DNA from 4 places in the Streptomyces sp. G7(2002) genome. Region 1 is predicted to be linked to each of the others. Evidence: riboswitches for the same ligand, from Rfam matches in the RefSeq annotation. Region 1 holds a riboswitch; each other region holds the start of a gene.

What was found. A riboswitch is a leader RNA that binds a small molecule or an ion and turns the genes downstream of it on or off. The one in region 1 is predicted to bind cobalamin.
Region 2: linked by a shared signal. The riboswitch ahead of NUT86_RS13250 (HoxN/HupN/NixA family nickel/cobalt transporter) and the one ahead of cobN (cobaltochelatase subunit CobN) in region 1 are both predicted to bind cobalamin.
Region 3: linked by a shared signal. The riboswitch ahead of NUT86_RS13070 (prenyltransferase/squalene oxidase repeat-containing protein) and the one ahead of cobN (cobaltochelatase subunit CobN) in region 1 are both predicted to bind cobalamin.
Region 4: linked by a shared signal. The riboswitch ahead of NUT86_RS10795 (cobalamin biosynthesis protein) and the one ahead of cobN (cobaltochelatase subunit CobN) in region 1 are both predicted to bind cobalamin.

What each region holds. Positions count from the first base shown of each region.
Region 1 is NZ_CP102609.1:4,854,116-4,857,315, reverse strand. It holds gene cobG (precorrin-3B synthase) at 67-1,608, opposite strand; cobalamin riboswitch at 1,746-1,906, shown strand; gene cobN (cobaltochelatase subunit CobN) at 1,941-3,200, shown strand, end outside.
Region 2 is NZ_CP102609.1:3,217,743-3,220,942, reverse strand. It holds gene NUT86_RS13255 (VOC family protein) at 1-472, shown strand, start outside; gene NUT86_RS13250 (HoxN/HupN/NixA family nickel/cobalt transporter) at 497-1,633, opposite strand; cobalamin riboswitch at 1,665-1,912, opposite strand; gene NUT86_RS13245 (alpha/beta fold hydrolase) at 2,000-2,848, opposite strand; gene NUT86_RS13240 (MarR family winged helix-turn-helix transcriptional regulator) at 2,845-3,200, opposite strand, start outside.
Region 3 is NZ_CP102609.1:3,179,606-3,182,805, forward strand. It holds gene NUT86_RS13065 (MBL fold metallo-hydrolase) at 1-704, shown strand, start outside; cobalamin riboswitch at 1,014-1,135, shown strand; gene NUT86_RS13070 (prenyltransferase/squalene oxidase repeat-containing protein) at 1,359-2,666, shown strand; gene NUT86_RS13075 (SCO2322 family protein) at 2,666-3,200, shown strand, end outside.
Region 4 is NZ_CP102609.1:2,646,907-2,650,106, reverse strand. It holds gene NUT86_RS10800 (cobyric acid synthase) at 1-841, opposite strand, end outside; gene NUT86_RS10795 (cobalamin biosynthesis protein) at 838-1,869, opposite strand; cobalamin riboswitch at 1,999-2,148, opposite strand; gene NUT86_RS10790 (effector-associated constant component EACC1) at 2,353-2,784, shown strand; gene NUT86_RS10785 (vWA domain-containing protein) at 2,790-3,200, shown strand, end outside.

The DNA.
Region 1 (3,200 bases):
GCATGGCGCTGTGGGTCGGGGGTGGTTCATGAGGTGGTGGGGCAGGGAGCTGCGGGTCGGGGCGGTTCATGAGGTGGCGGGGCAGGGAGCTGCGGAGGGTGCCGCCGGTGCGGGGTGCGGGACGGGTGCGCTCTGCGGCTGTACTACGGAGACGCGGTAGCCCTCCGCCGTCGCCAGCACATCGACCCAGGCGCCGTGCGGGTGGCCGCAGCGGCGTTCGCAGCCGGACCAGTACACGGGGAGCCGGCGCAGGGCGGCGGGCTGCGGTCCTGGCTCGCCGGGGACAGGGGTGCCCGCGGTGACGGCGGCCGTCGCGTCGGCCCGTACATCGGTACGGGACTTGGCGCAGCCGGGGCGGCCGGTGCAGGCGCCGACGCGGTGCCAGGGGGAGTCCGGGTCGGTGATCAGTCCGGCGGCGGACAGTTCGCGCAGGCGGGGAGCCGCCGTGTCGGCGGACAGCCCGGGGATGACGACGCCGCGCCAGGGGGTGAGGCGGAGCGCGCCGGCACCGTCCTCGGCGGCGACGGCGGTCAGCAGACGCCACTGGGCGACCGACAGCCGCCCCAGCGGCGCGAGGACGGAGAGCGCACGGGCGCCGTCGGTGCCCTCGATGACGCCGGGGGCGGAGGAGTCGGCGTACGGGACGGAGGCGGGGGGCGGGGCGGATCCGGCGTACGGGACGGACCCGGTGAACGGGACGGACTCGGCGCACGGCGCGGAGGCGGGTGCGGGCGCCCCGGTCGCGTCGGGGGTACCGGTCACGTCCCCGGCCCCGGCCACCGCCGCAGCCACCTCCCCGGCCACCTCCGCGCACCCGATGCCCGCCGCGCGCAGTCGCTCCGCGACGGCCCGGGCCGTCAGGCCGTGTCCGTCCGGGAGTTCACGTACCCGCCAGGCGCCGCTGCCGCTCGCCGCGGCGGCGGTCAGGAAGGCCTCGGCGGCGGTGAGGGCGGCCCGCGGGGCGTCCGGACCGGCGATCCGCAGCGCCGCCGGATCGTCGCCGACCCGCAGCAGCGCGGTACCCCCGGCCTCGGCCGGGCACCCGGCCCCGGACAGATCCCCGGACCCGGCCCCGCCCCGTTCTGCGACCAAGCTCACATCCCCGCCGAGTGCCGCCACATCGCCCCGTCCGTCGTCCAGGACGAAGAGGAATCGGCCCGACAGCGCGGTCGCGGACTCGCTCGCGCAGAGCAGTCCGTCCAGCTCACGGGCCCACAACCGCACGTCAGAAGGGGTGTGCCGGTCGAGTCCGGCCAGCGGCGAGGCGAGGATGTTGCGGACGCGTTCGTGGCGCTCGGAGGGCAGCAGGCCGGCGTCGCGCAGCAGGGCGGCGAGCCGGCCGCCGCAGCCGTCCGCCAGGCCGCGGAGTTCCGCGTTGCCGCGGGAGGTGAGCGAGAGGTGGCCGTCGCCGAGCCGGTCCGCTGCGTCGGCCAGCGCCTCGGCCTGACGCACCGTCAAGTCTCCGGCGGGCAGCCGCACTCGGGCGAGGTGGCCATCGGCGGCGGAGTGCAGCCGCAGCGCTCCCGGGCAGGCGTCACCGCGGTCCCGTATGGGCGGTTCGGCACCTTGGGGCCGTATCGAGGGGGAGGGCGGCATGGCCGCGAGCATACCCACGGAGGCGGGTGGCTCATCGGGGCCGGATCCGGCCAAGCTCCCGGTCCGGATCCGGGTACGGAGGCGCGCGCCCCCCGTCCCGCCGCGGCCGGTCCGGAGGCCCGCTTACCTCCCCCGTCCACAGCCCTTACTATGCAGGTCGGTGGGTCGGCTGGCCCATCGACGCCAGCGACGGCGCAGGGTCTTACGGCCCAAGGGAGGAAGCCCGGTGAGAATCCGGCGCGGTCCCGCCACTGTGAACCCGGCAACTGCCGGGTGAGCCAGGAACTCCCGCCGTCCATACGACCACCCGGGGCGCGGATACCCCGAGGAAGGCCTGCGCTCGCATGCTTCTGCTGCTGTCGACCTCCGACACCGACCTGCTCAGCGCCCGCGCGGCCACGGGTCCCGTGCCGTACCGGCTCGCCAACCCCGCCCGCCTCGACGTCGCCGAACTCCCCGCGCTGCTGGAGGGCACCGACCTCGTCGTCGTACGCCTCCTCGGCGGCATCCGGGCCTGGGAGGAGGGCCTGGAGGTGCTGCTCGCCGAGGACCAGCACCGGCCGGTCGTCGTGCTCACCGGTGAACAGGCCCCCGACGCCCAGCTCATGGAGCAGTCCACGGTCCCGGTCGGTATCGCGGCCGAGGCGCACGCCTACCTCGCGCACGGCGGTCCCGCCAACCTCGACCAGCTCGCCCGCTTCCTCTCCGACACGGTGCTGCTGACCGGCCACGGCTTCGAGCCGCCGGAGCCCGCCCCGTCCTGGGGCCCGCTGGACTGGGAAGGGCGCAACGCGAGCGGCCCGCTGGTCGCCGTGCTCTACTACCGCGCGCACCACATGAGCGGTAACACCGCTTTCGTCCGGACCCTGTGCGAGCAGATCGAGGCGGCGGGCGGGCGCGCCCGGCCGCTGTTCGTGGCCTCCCTCCGCGCCCCCGAACCGGAGTTGATCGAGGCGCTGGGGTCCGCCGACGCCCTGGTCACCACGGTCCTCGCGGCGGGCGGCAGCAAGCCCGCCGAGGCCTCCGCCGGCGGCGACGACGAATCCTGGGACGCGGGCGCACTGGCCGCCCTGGACGTGCCGATCCTGCAGGCCCTGTGCCTGACAGGGCCGCGCAGCGCCTGGGAGGAGAACGACGAGGGGCTGTCGCCGCTGGACGCCGCCTCGCAGATCGCGGTCCCCGAGTTCGACGGCCGGCTGATCACCGTCCCGTTCTCCTTCAAGGAGGTCGACGAGGACGGTCTGCCGGTCTACGTCGCCGACCCCGAGCGCGCCGCCCGGGTCGCCGGGATCGCCGTCCGCCACGCCCGGCTGCGCCACATCCCGGCCGCGCAGAAGCGCCTCGCGCTGGTGCTGTCCGCCTACCCCACCAAGCACTCCCGTATCGGCAACGCGGTCGGCCTGGACACCCCGGCCAGCGCCGTGGCGCTGCTGCGCCGTCTCCGGGCGGACGGCTACGACTTCGGCGACGAGAGTGCCGAGCCGGTCCCGGGCCTGGAGTCCGGCGACGGCGACGAGCTGATCTACGCCCTCATCGACGCCGGCGGCCACGACCAGGAGTGGCTCACCGAGGAGCAGCTCGCCCGCAACCCGGTCCGTATCCCG
Region 2 (3,200 bases), 1.6 Mb from region 1:
GCTCAACGTCCGCGATGTGCCGCGGTCGGTGGCGTTCTACACCGAGGCCCTCGGGCTGACGGTGGATGTCGAGATACCGGGGCGGGCCGCGTTTCTCAGCGCTCCCGGCTCACACAACGATCATGATCTGGGGCTGTTCGCGGTGGCACCGGACGCGCCGGGGCCCGAGGCCGGGCGGGTCGGGCTCTACCACCTGGCCTGGGAGGTCGGCACGCTCGGCGAACTCGTCGCGGCCCGGACGCGGCTCACTGAGCGAGGCGCCCTGGTGGGCTCCAGCGATCACCTCGTCGCCAAGTCGCTGTACGCCAAGGACCCGGACGGCAACGAGTTCGAGGTGATGTGGCGGGTGCCGCGGGAGGACTGGCCGGGCCCGGACCTGCCGGACCGGCTGCTGCCCCTCGATCTGGGGGCGGCGCTGGAGCGCTGGGGCCCGGACCGGGAGACGGGCGCCGCCGCCGGCTCGGCCACCTGAGGGGCCCCGGGCGGCCGGGCTTCCTCAGGTACCGGGCGTGGTCTGCTCCGCCGGCTCCGCTCGCCCGGCCCGCGCCGCCCAGCGCTTCTCGACGCCGGCCAGCCGCCAGTACGCCAGCGCCGCGGCCCACACCACCACGAACAGGCCGACGATGATGAAGCCGACGTTGTCGAGGTCGAGGCCGGAAATCCAGCCGGTCAGCGCATCGTTGAGGCCGAGCTTGTCGTGCAGCACGGTCACCAGCTCGATGGTGCCGATGAAGAAGGCGACGGCGATCGACAGACCGGTGATGGTGAGGTTGTAGTAGACCTTGCGCACCGGGTTGGAGAACGCCCACTGGTAGGCGAAGTTCATGAAGGTGCCGTCGAGGGTGTCGAACAGGCTCATTCCGGCGGCGAACAGCAGCGGCAGGCACAGGATCGCGTACCAGGGCAGGCCCGCCGCGGCGCCGCTGCCCGCCATCACCATCAGGGTCACCTCCGTCGCGGTGTCGAAGCCGAGCCCGAAGAGGAAGCCGAGCGGGAACATCTGGCCGGGGCGGGAGATGGAGCGGGTGAACCGCCCCAGGAAGCGGTTCATGAAACCGCGCGCATCCAGGCGCTGCTCCAGCTCGGCCTCGTCGTAGCGGCCCTCGCGCATCCCGCGGAAGACCCGCCAGATCCCGGCCAGCGCGACGAGGTTGAGGGCGGCGATGAGGTAGAGGAACGTTCCCGAGACCGTGGTGCCGATGGTGCCCAGGATCTGGTGTGTACGGGACTCGTCGTCGAGCAGTGTGCCGGCGAGCTGGGCGCCGCCGGCCACGAGGGCCGCCATCGCCACGACCACACTGGAGTGGCCGAGGGCGAACCAGAAGCCCACCGAGACCGGGCGCTTGCCGTCGGCCATCAGCTTGCGGGTGGTGTTGTCGATCGCGGCGATGTGGTCGGCGTCGAAGGCGTGCCGCATACCGAGGGTGTACGCGGTGACGCCGAGCCCGACGCCGAACACCTGGCTGCCGACGGAGTAGTGGTGCGGGACCACGAGCAGGAAAAGCACGCCGAAGGCGACGACATGCAGCCCGGCTATGACTGCCATCAGGCCCGCGGTGCGGAGGGTGTCCTGCCGGCGCCAGCGGAACGCGGCCGGGGCAGGGGTGTTCGGGGTATCGGTGGGCAGGGCCATCCGGCGGTCACGCTCCAGCACCTCGTGGATCAGTTCGTGAGATGCCGTGGCCGGTCTCCTGGCTTAGGGGTATCACCCTGCTCCTGTTGAGCTTGGGGAAGGGTGGCCGCGTCCGCCCCCGCCTTCCCGGCCGCGGGCTGCGGTCAGTGGCGCCGCAGGCGCGCCAGGCGCCTGCGGAAGGGGTGGAAACTCCCCGATCACAGTGGCGAGGGCCGCTCCGGGCTGGGACCACAAGGGTCCGTCACCGGATTCCCGAACACCACGGCCCGGCCACTCTAGCCGCTGCCCGGACGGCGCTCGCTGTGCGGGGGTTTCCGCGGTCCGGAGGGAGAGCGGCCCGCGGTGGGGCAGTGGTCCAGGGGCGGGTCAGTAGTCCAGGGAGGAGAGGAAGGCGTGCAGTTCGTGGTCGAAGAGCGGGGTGTTCTCCAGATTGACCATATGGGCCGCACCCGGTATCCGGACTCTTCGGGCGCCCGGAACCGTCAGGGCTATCGCATGGGCGTTGGCGGAGATGTCTCCGCTGTCGAGATCGCCGTCGAACACGACCGTCGGCACCCGGACCTCGCCGAGGCGGCCGGCGGCGCCGACCTCCAGCGGCATACCGGCACCCATACCGTCGGCATGGACCTCCACATTGGCCGCGGCCGAGGCGCGCATCCGTTCGCGGAATCCCGGGTGCACCGCGGACGGCTCGCGATGGGGCCCGTCCACCCACATCCGCAGGAAGTGCTCGACATACCGCTCCGCGCCGTCCGGTGCGCCGATCGCCGCGACCTGCTCCTTGATGTGCGCCAGGATGAAGGGGTCGGTGAAGGCCCGGCCGCTGATGCCGGGCGAGGCGAGCGCGAGGGCCGTCACCCGGTCCGGGTGGGCGAGGGCGGTGTCGAGCGCGACCCGCGCGCCGTGGGAAAGGCCGACGAGGACCGCGCTGGGAACATCGAGCGCGTCGAGCAGGGCACACAGATCGTCGTGGTTGGCGTAGTCCCCGGTCACGGTGGAGGACAGGCCGTGGCCGCGGGAGTCGTAACGGATCGCGCGCAGGCCTGAGTTGACCAGCCAGGTGAATTGCTCGTCCCACATGTGCTGGTCGAGCATGCCGCCGTGCAGCAGCACCACCGCAGGGCCCGAGCCGGCCGTCTCGTAGAACAGCTCGCCCTCGTCGACCGGCACGAGGCCGTTGTCGATCTCGGACCAGGCGGTGATTCTCTGCGTCATGCTCCTGACCGTCCTTTGTGCATGAGAGGGGCTGTGGGTCTGCTGTCGTGGCCTTCAGGGTTGCCGTTGCTCCCGTTACTGCCTTCACTGCCACGACTGTCCCGACTGCCCTGACTGTCGGTTTCCTCCCGTTGAACGCGCGAGCCGTTCGCCAGGTGCCGGAATTCCTCGCCGAGTCGGTCGAGGACGTGCAGCGCGGTGCGGACGTCCTCGGCGGGCAGGTCGGCCAGTCGCTGCCGCAGCTCCGTCGACTCGAACCGCTGGATCCCGCGTATCGCCGCCGTGCCTTCGGTGGTGAGCCGGATCAGGGAGGAGCGGCGGTGTGCGGGATTCGGGGCCGTCACGACCAGGC
Region 3 (3,200 bases), 1.7 Mb from region 1:
CACCGGACGACCATCTGGCGCCTCTGCGGAAGGCGCGCGCCACTGGGGGCGGCCGGAAGCTGCCCGGCCGGCGGGCCGCGCTGCCGGACCGCGGTATCGACCCCGGCGCGCTGCTCGACCTGCCGGGGCGCCGGGTGCGCGCCATCTGGACGCCCGGTCACACCCCCGGGCATGTGTGCCTCCACCTGGAGGAGGAGCACCCCTCGGCGCGGACCCCCGGCTTCGGCCGGCTGTTCTCCGGCGACCACCTCCTGCCCGGCATCACCCCGCACATCGGCCTGTACGAGGCCCCGGACGACGGTCTTGGCGCGCACGATGGCGCGCACGAAGGGGAGAGCCTGCGGGAGGGCACCGACCCCCTGGGCGACTACCTCGACTCCCTCGAACGCGTCGGCCGGCTCTCCCCCGCCGAGGTGCTGCCCGCCCATCAGCACGCCTTCACCGACGCCGGTGGCCGGGTGCGCGCGCTGATCGCCCACCACGAGGAGCGGCTGGCCCGGCTGAGAGCGCTGCTCCAGGAACCGCGCACCGTCTGGCAGCTCGCCGAGACCATGGAGTGGAACCGCCCCTGGGAGCAGATCCCGTACGGCTCCCGCAACATCGCCGTGTCGGAGGCCGGGGCCCATCTGCGCCGTCTGGTGAAGCTGGGGCATGCGGAGGGGGTGCCGGGCTCCGATCCGGTGACCTACCGGGCGGTGGGGTAGCTCGGTCGTCTCGCCGTCGCCTTCTGTGGCGAGGCGAGGGGCGGGTGTGGCGAGGCGAGGGGGCGGGCCGCTTGACGTGTGCCCGGCGCCTGGCCTCTTCGGCGCCCCGGCAGCAGGTTCGGTGCCCAGCACGTTCGGCACCCCGGCAGGTTCAGTGCCCAGCTCGTACCCGGTCCTCGTCCCTCCGGCTCGTCCGGCTCGTCCGACTACCGTCCCCCCGGCTCCCGTCCCCCCGGCTCACGCCCGGCTCATGCGCGGCTCCCCCCGGCTCGCGCCCACTTCCGTCGGCTCGTACGTGCGAGCGAGCGCCCGGCGGGTGCCGGTTAAGGTGTGCGGGACAACTTCATCCGTACCCGATCGGGGGAAGCCGGTGGAAATCCGGCGCTGACCCGCAACCGTGAGGACGGCCCGTCCGTACCGCGCCGGCTGGACCGGCAGGGACGGCCGTACGAGCCGGAGCACCCGAGGGGGCACGACCAAGGCTCCCGCCACCGGAAACGTCCGCCACACGGACGGCCGGTGCGCGGCACCGTCGAGGTATACGGAGCTGAGCCCGGTGCCACCGCGTCGCGATCCGAGGGGATCGGCGCGCGGGTGGTCGGCCGAGCGTGGCTGCGTACATCGCCGCGACCCGACCCGAGAGGCACCGACCCGATGGCCCCCATGGCTTCCATGGCTCACCAGGCCCCCCTGACGCACCCCGCCGCCTTCCTGGCGCGCCGCGCCGCCACGGCGCTGGCGGCCGCGGTGGTGCTGGGCACGGCCGCTGCCCCCGCCGCGTACGCCGACTCCCCTTCCGCGTCCCCCACGAAGCTGCCGGACGGCCTGTACGGCACCAAGGACCCGAAGTACGACGGGGTCTGGCGGCAGTCGCTGGCACTGCTGGCACAGGACACGGTGGGGCTGCGGCCCGCGGCGTCCGCCGTGCGCTGGCTGGTCGGGCAGCAGTGCGCCGACGGCGCGTTCACCGCCTTCCGCGCCGAGCCCGGCAAGCCCTGCGACGGCAAGACCATGCGGGACACCAACCAGACGGCCGCCGCCGTGCAGGCACTGGCCGCGCTCGGCGGGCACGGTGACACCGTGAAGAAGGCCGTGGGCTGGCTGAAATCGGTGCAGAACGAGGACGGCGGCTGGAGCTCGATGGCCGGTTCGCCCAGCGACGCCAACTCCACGTCCGTGGTCATCGGCGCACTCGCGGCGGCGGGCGAGAAGCCGCAGTCCGTGACGTCGAAGAAGGGCGACAAGACCCCCTACGACGGGCTGCTCACCTTCCAGCTGGGCTGCGACGCGAAGGAGGGCGAGCGCGGCGCGTTCACCTTCCAGCTCAAGGGCGCCGCCCCGAACGCCGACGCCACCGCGGCCGCCGCGATCGGAGCGCTCGGAAAGGGCTTTGTCGTCGCGCCCGCAGATCAGCGCGCAAAGGCCCCGGTCAAGCCGCTGAACTGCACGGATGCCGGGGGCGAGAAGGCAGGCAAGGGCGATCCGGCGCAGGCCGCGGAGGGTGGCGACGCCTTCCTCGTCGCCCAGCTCGACAAGAACGGGCAGCATCTGCTCTCCGCGATGCCGGGCGCCGAGAAGCAGCCCGACGTCGGCAACACCGCGGATGCCGTGGTGGCGCTGGCGGCCGGTGGGCACGGTGCCGCCGCGGCGAAGCCGCTGAAGTGGCTGGAGAAGAACGCGGCGGAGTGGGCCGAGCAGAGCGGCCCCGCCGCATACGCCCAGCTGGTGCTGGCCGCGCACGCCACCGGCACCGACCCGCGCTCCTTCGGCGGCACCGACCTGGTGGCAGCGCTCAACGCCACCGGCCCGAAGCCGGCCGCCGCGCCGAAGAAGGACGCCGGGGACTCCGACGACTCCGCGGACGGCGGCGCCATCAGCGTGTGGTGGGTCATCGGCGTCGGCCTCGCCATCGGCGCCGGCATCGGGTTCCTGCTGAGCAGCCGGAAGAAGAACCAGCTCTGATGCGGCGTTCCAGGATCGCCGGCGCCGTGCTGCTGGCCGGTACGGTCACCGGCCTGGCCGCCGGGCCCGCGCAGGCGCAGGAGTACCGCTACTGGTCGTTCTGGGACGGCAAGGGCGGCTCCTGGGCGTATGCCACCCAAGGGCCGGCCACTCTGCGGCCGGCCGACGGCGCGGTCGAGGGCTTCCGTTTCACCGTCGGCGCCGACTCCGCCGCGGCCGGCAAGCCGCGCGGGGCCGCCGACTTCGACGCGATCTGCCGCGACACCCCCGCCAAGGACGGCCGTAAACGGATCGGCATCGTCCTGGACTTCGGCACCGCGGCGGACGCGCCCGGCGGGGAGCGGCCGCCGAAGGCCAGGGCCGAGTGTGCTCAGGTGTCGGAGGACGCCTCGGCGGGCGAGGCGCTGGCGGCGGTCGCCGGGCCGCTGCGCTATGACGCCAACGCCCTGCTGTGTGCCATCGCCGGCTACCCGAAGGCGGGGTGCGCGGAGGCGGTGAGCGGGTCGAAGGGGCAGGCGTCCTCCGCCGCGCCGT
Region 4 (3,200 bases), 2.2 Mb from region 1:
GCGGTACGGCACAGACCGCCACCCGCAGCACATCCGCACCGTGCGGCGGTGCCACCACGCTCTCGCGCACCGCGCCGCGCAGCGACACCCGCAGACCGTCCTCCTCGTCGATGCCGAGCCCGTGCGCGAACGGCAGCACACCCAGCGTCCGCCGCCCGGTGAGGCCGCGCAGCATCTCCAGCCCCGGCTCCAGCAGCGTCACATCACCGCGGAACTTGTTGACCAGATACCCGGCGACCAGCGCCTGGTCCTCCTTGGACAGCAGCGCGGTGGTGCCGAAGAACGAGGCGAACACCCCGCCGCGGTCGATGTCGCCGACCACCACCACCGGGATACGGGCGGCCCGCGCGATGCCCATGTTGACGATGTCGGTCCGCCGCAGATTGATCTCGGCGGGGCTGCCGGCGCCCTCACAGATCACCGCGTCATGGGTACGCCGCAGCTCCTGGAGGCAGTCGGTCACGGTGCCGAGCAACTGCTCCTGGCGCCCGGCGTGGTAACCCCGGGCGCTGAGCTCGCCGACCGGCTTCCCCAGCAGCACCACCTGGCTGCTGCGGTCGCTGCCCGGCTTGAGCAGCACGGGGTTCATCAGCGCGGTCGGCTCCACCCGCGCCGCGGCGGCCTGCATCGCCTGGGCCCGTCCGATCTCCGCGCCCTCGCGCGTGACGAACGAATTCAGCGACATGTTCTGTGCCTTGAAGGGCGCCACCCGGACGCCCTGCCGGACCAGCCAGCGGCAGATGCCCGCCGTCACCACGCTCTTGCCGGCGTCGGACGTCGTGCCGGCCACCAGCAGCCCACCGCCGACGGCCCCGCCGGATACCTTCAACCGCCCGTTCACCGGCTCCTCCTCCTGCGCCGGGACCCCGGCTGTCGTGCGCGCAGCGCCGCGCCGGCCACCAGCCGCGCTGTCACCGTCGTCGCCAGCGCCAGCACGCTCACCCGGCGGGAGAGCCGCACCGCCCGCTCGATGTCGTCCGCCGCCACCGGCGGCGCCGCACCGTTGAGCACCGGACGGTGTTCCACCCGCCCGCCGTACGCCAGCGTGCCGCCCAGCCGTACGCCCAGCGCTCCCGCGAACGACGCCTCCACCGGGCCCGCGTTGGGGCTCGGATGCGCACCGCCGTCCGTCCGCCAGGCCCGCAGCGCACCGCGCCGGTCGGGGCCCGCGAGCACGGTCAGCGCGGCGGTCAGCCGGGAGCCGGGCCAGCCGGCGAGATCGTCGAGCCGGGCCGCGGCCCAGCCGAAGCGGCGGTAGCGCGGCGACTTGTGCCCCACCATCGCGTCCAGGGTGTTCACCGCGCGGAACGCCACCAGACCGGGCACCCCGCCCAGCGCGCCCCACACGAGGGCGCCCACCACCGCGTCGGAGGTGTTCTCGGCGACCGACTCCACCACCGCACGGGCCATCTGCGGCCCGTCCAGCGCCTGCGGATCGCGCCCGCACAGATGGGGCAGCCGCTCCCGCGCCACGTCCAGGTCACCCGCCGTCAGCGCCCCGCCGACGGCCCGTGCCTCCCGGCCGAGCGAGGTGCCGCCCAATACGGCCCAGACCGTCGCCGCGGTCAGCGCGACCCGGGCGCCGCCGCGGAGCGGTGACGGAGAAGCGGAGGGGGCTGAGGGGGAAGCGGGGGCGGCGCCCCGTACGGCGCGCTGCAGCAGCGCGGCAGCGGCGGCGGCACCGCCCGCACACAGCACGGTGTGAGCCGCCCCGTAACCACGGTGGTCGCGCCACAGCCGGCGCTCGACGGCAGCCGCGGCCCGGCCGAACGCGGCCACCGGATGGCCGCGCCGCGGATCCGCCGCGATCAGGTCGCCGAGAAAGCCGAGGGCCGCGCCGCACGCATATCCCGCGTGTTCGCCGCGCATCGGATCAGACCGCCGTCAGGCCTCGAAGGAGCCCTGCGGCAGCGGGAAGTGGGGATCTCAGGGGGCGGCCGGGCATGGCGGTATGTCCTCACTCAGGGTCCGCGCCCTGGCTCGACGTGACGGCGACAAGAGTCTCCTGGCTCCCGGATCGGCGTGTCCTCCGGCCTTCCAGTCCCGTCTACGTCATCCGACGTACACGAGGCGGACCGTGGCCTTCGCTGGAGGAACGCTCCCCGGTGACAGTGGCGGGACCGCGCCGGATTCGCACCGGACTTCCTCAGCTGTCGCCGAATGGCTCCGGCAGTCCACCACGCCCCGCGAATGCCCGTCAACTCACCCTTGACCTGCGACGCTGTCCCGTGGCAGGCGCTGTGGTGCACGCCACAGCGTGGCAGCCGGGTCACAGACGGTTGCCTGCGCCCCTGATCCCACGTCACTATCTGGTGCACGGCGGCGACGCGGCCGCCGGAAGGGGGCCGGGGGATGCCGGAGCACGCTGACCGCCAGGAGATCCGCATCAGGATCACGGGCACGAACAATCCCGAGCAGGACGTCGAGGACCTCAAGGCCTGGCTGGAGCGCGAGCCGTGGCTGAGCCGGCGGCCGCACGACTGGGAGCTGCGGCCGGCGGGGGAGCCCGACGAGGGCCCCGGCGACATGGCCATCGGCATAGACGACCTGATCCTGGTCGTCGTCGGCGCGGCGGCCGCGGAGATCACCAAAAGCCTCGGCATCGCCCTGCGCGAGTGGCTGCGGCGCCGCAGGGAGGACCGCGACACCGGCGAACGGCCCGCCGTGGCGGTCGGCGGCGGGGACGGCGAACTGCGCGCACTCGGCGACCCGGGACCGGATGCCCCCGAGATTCCCGATCCCGGCAGCCCGGCGAACGGGGGCGGCAGCACCGCCGGGGACTGAGCCGGATGGCCGAGTACGACGCGCGGGGCAAGGTCAACCGGGCGCTGCTGATCTGTGTCGACGACTACCGGCGGCTGCGTCCGCTCCCGGCGGTGCGGGACAACCCCCGGGAACTGGAGCGGGTCCTGCTCGCCCCCGGCACCGATCTGTTCACCAAGGGCGAGGTCGTCATCTGCCGGCCCCAGGAGCCGTGGGAGGTCGAACAGGCGCTGGACGCCGTCACCCAGGAGGCCCGCGGACTGCTGCTGGTCTACTTCTCCGGCCACGGCCGGGTGGGCCCGGACGGCGGCAATCTGCAGCTCATGGTCGGTGCGTCGGAACGGCGTCACAAGACCGTCTCCTGGCAGGACCTGGTGCTGTCCTACCTGGACAACGCCCGGGCCGACCGGATCGTGATCGTCCTGGAGTGCTGTTAC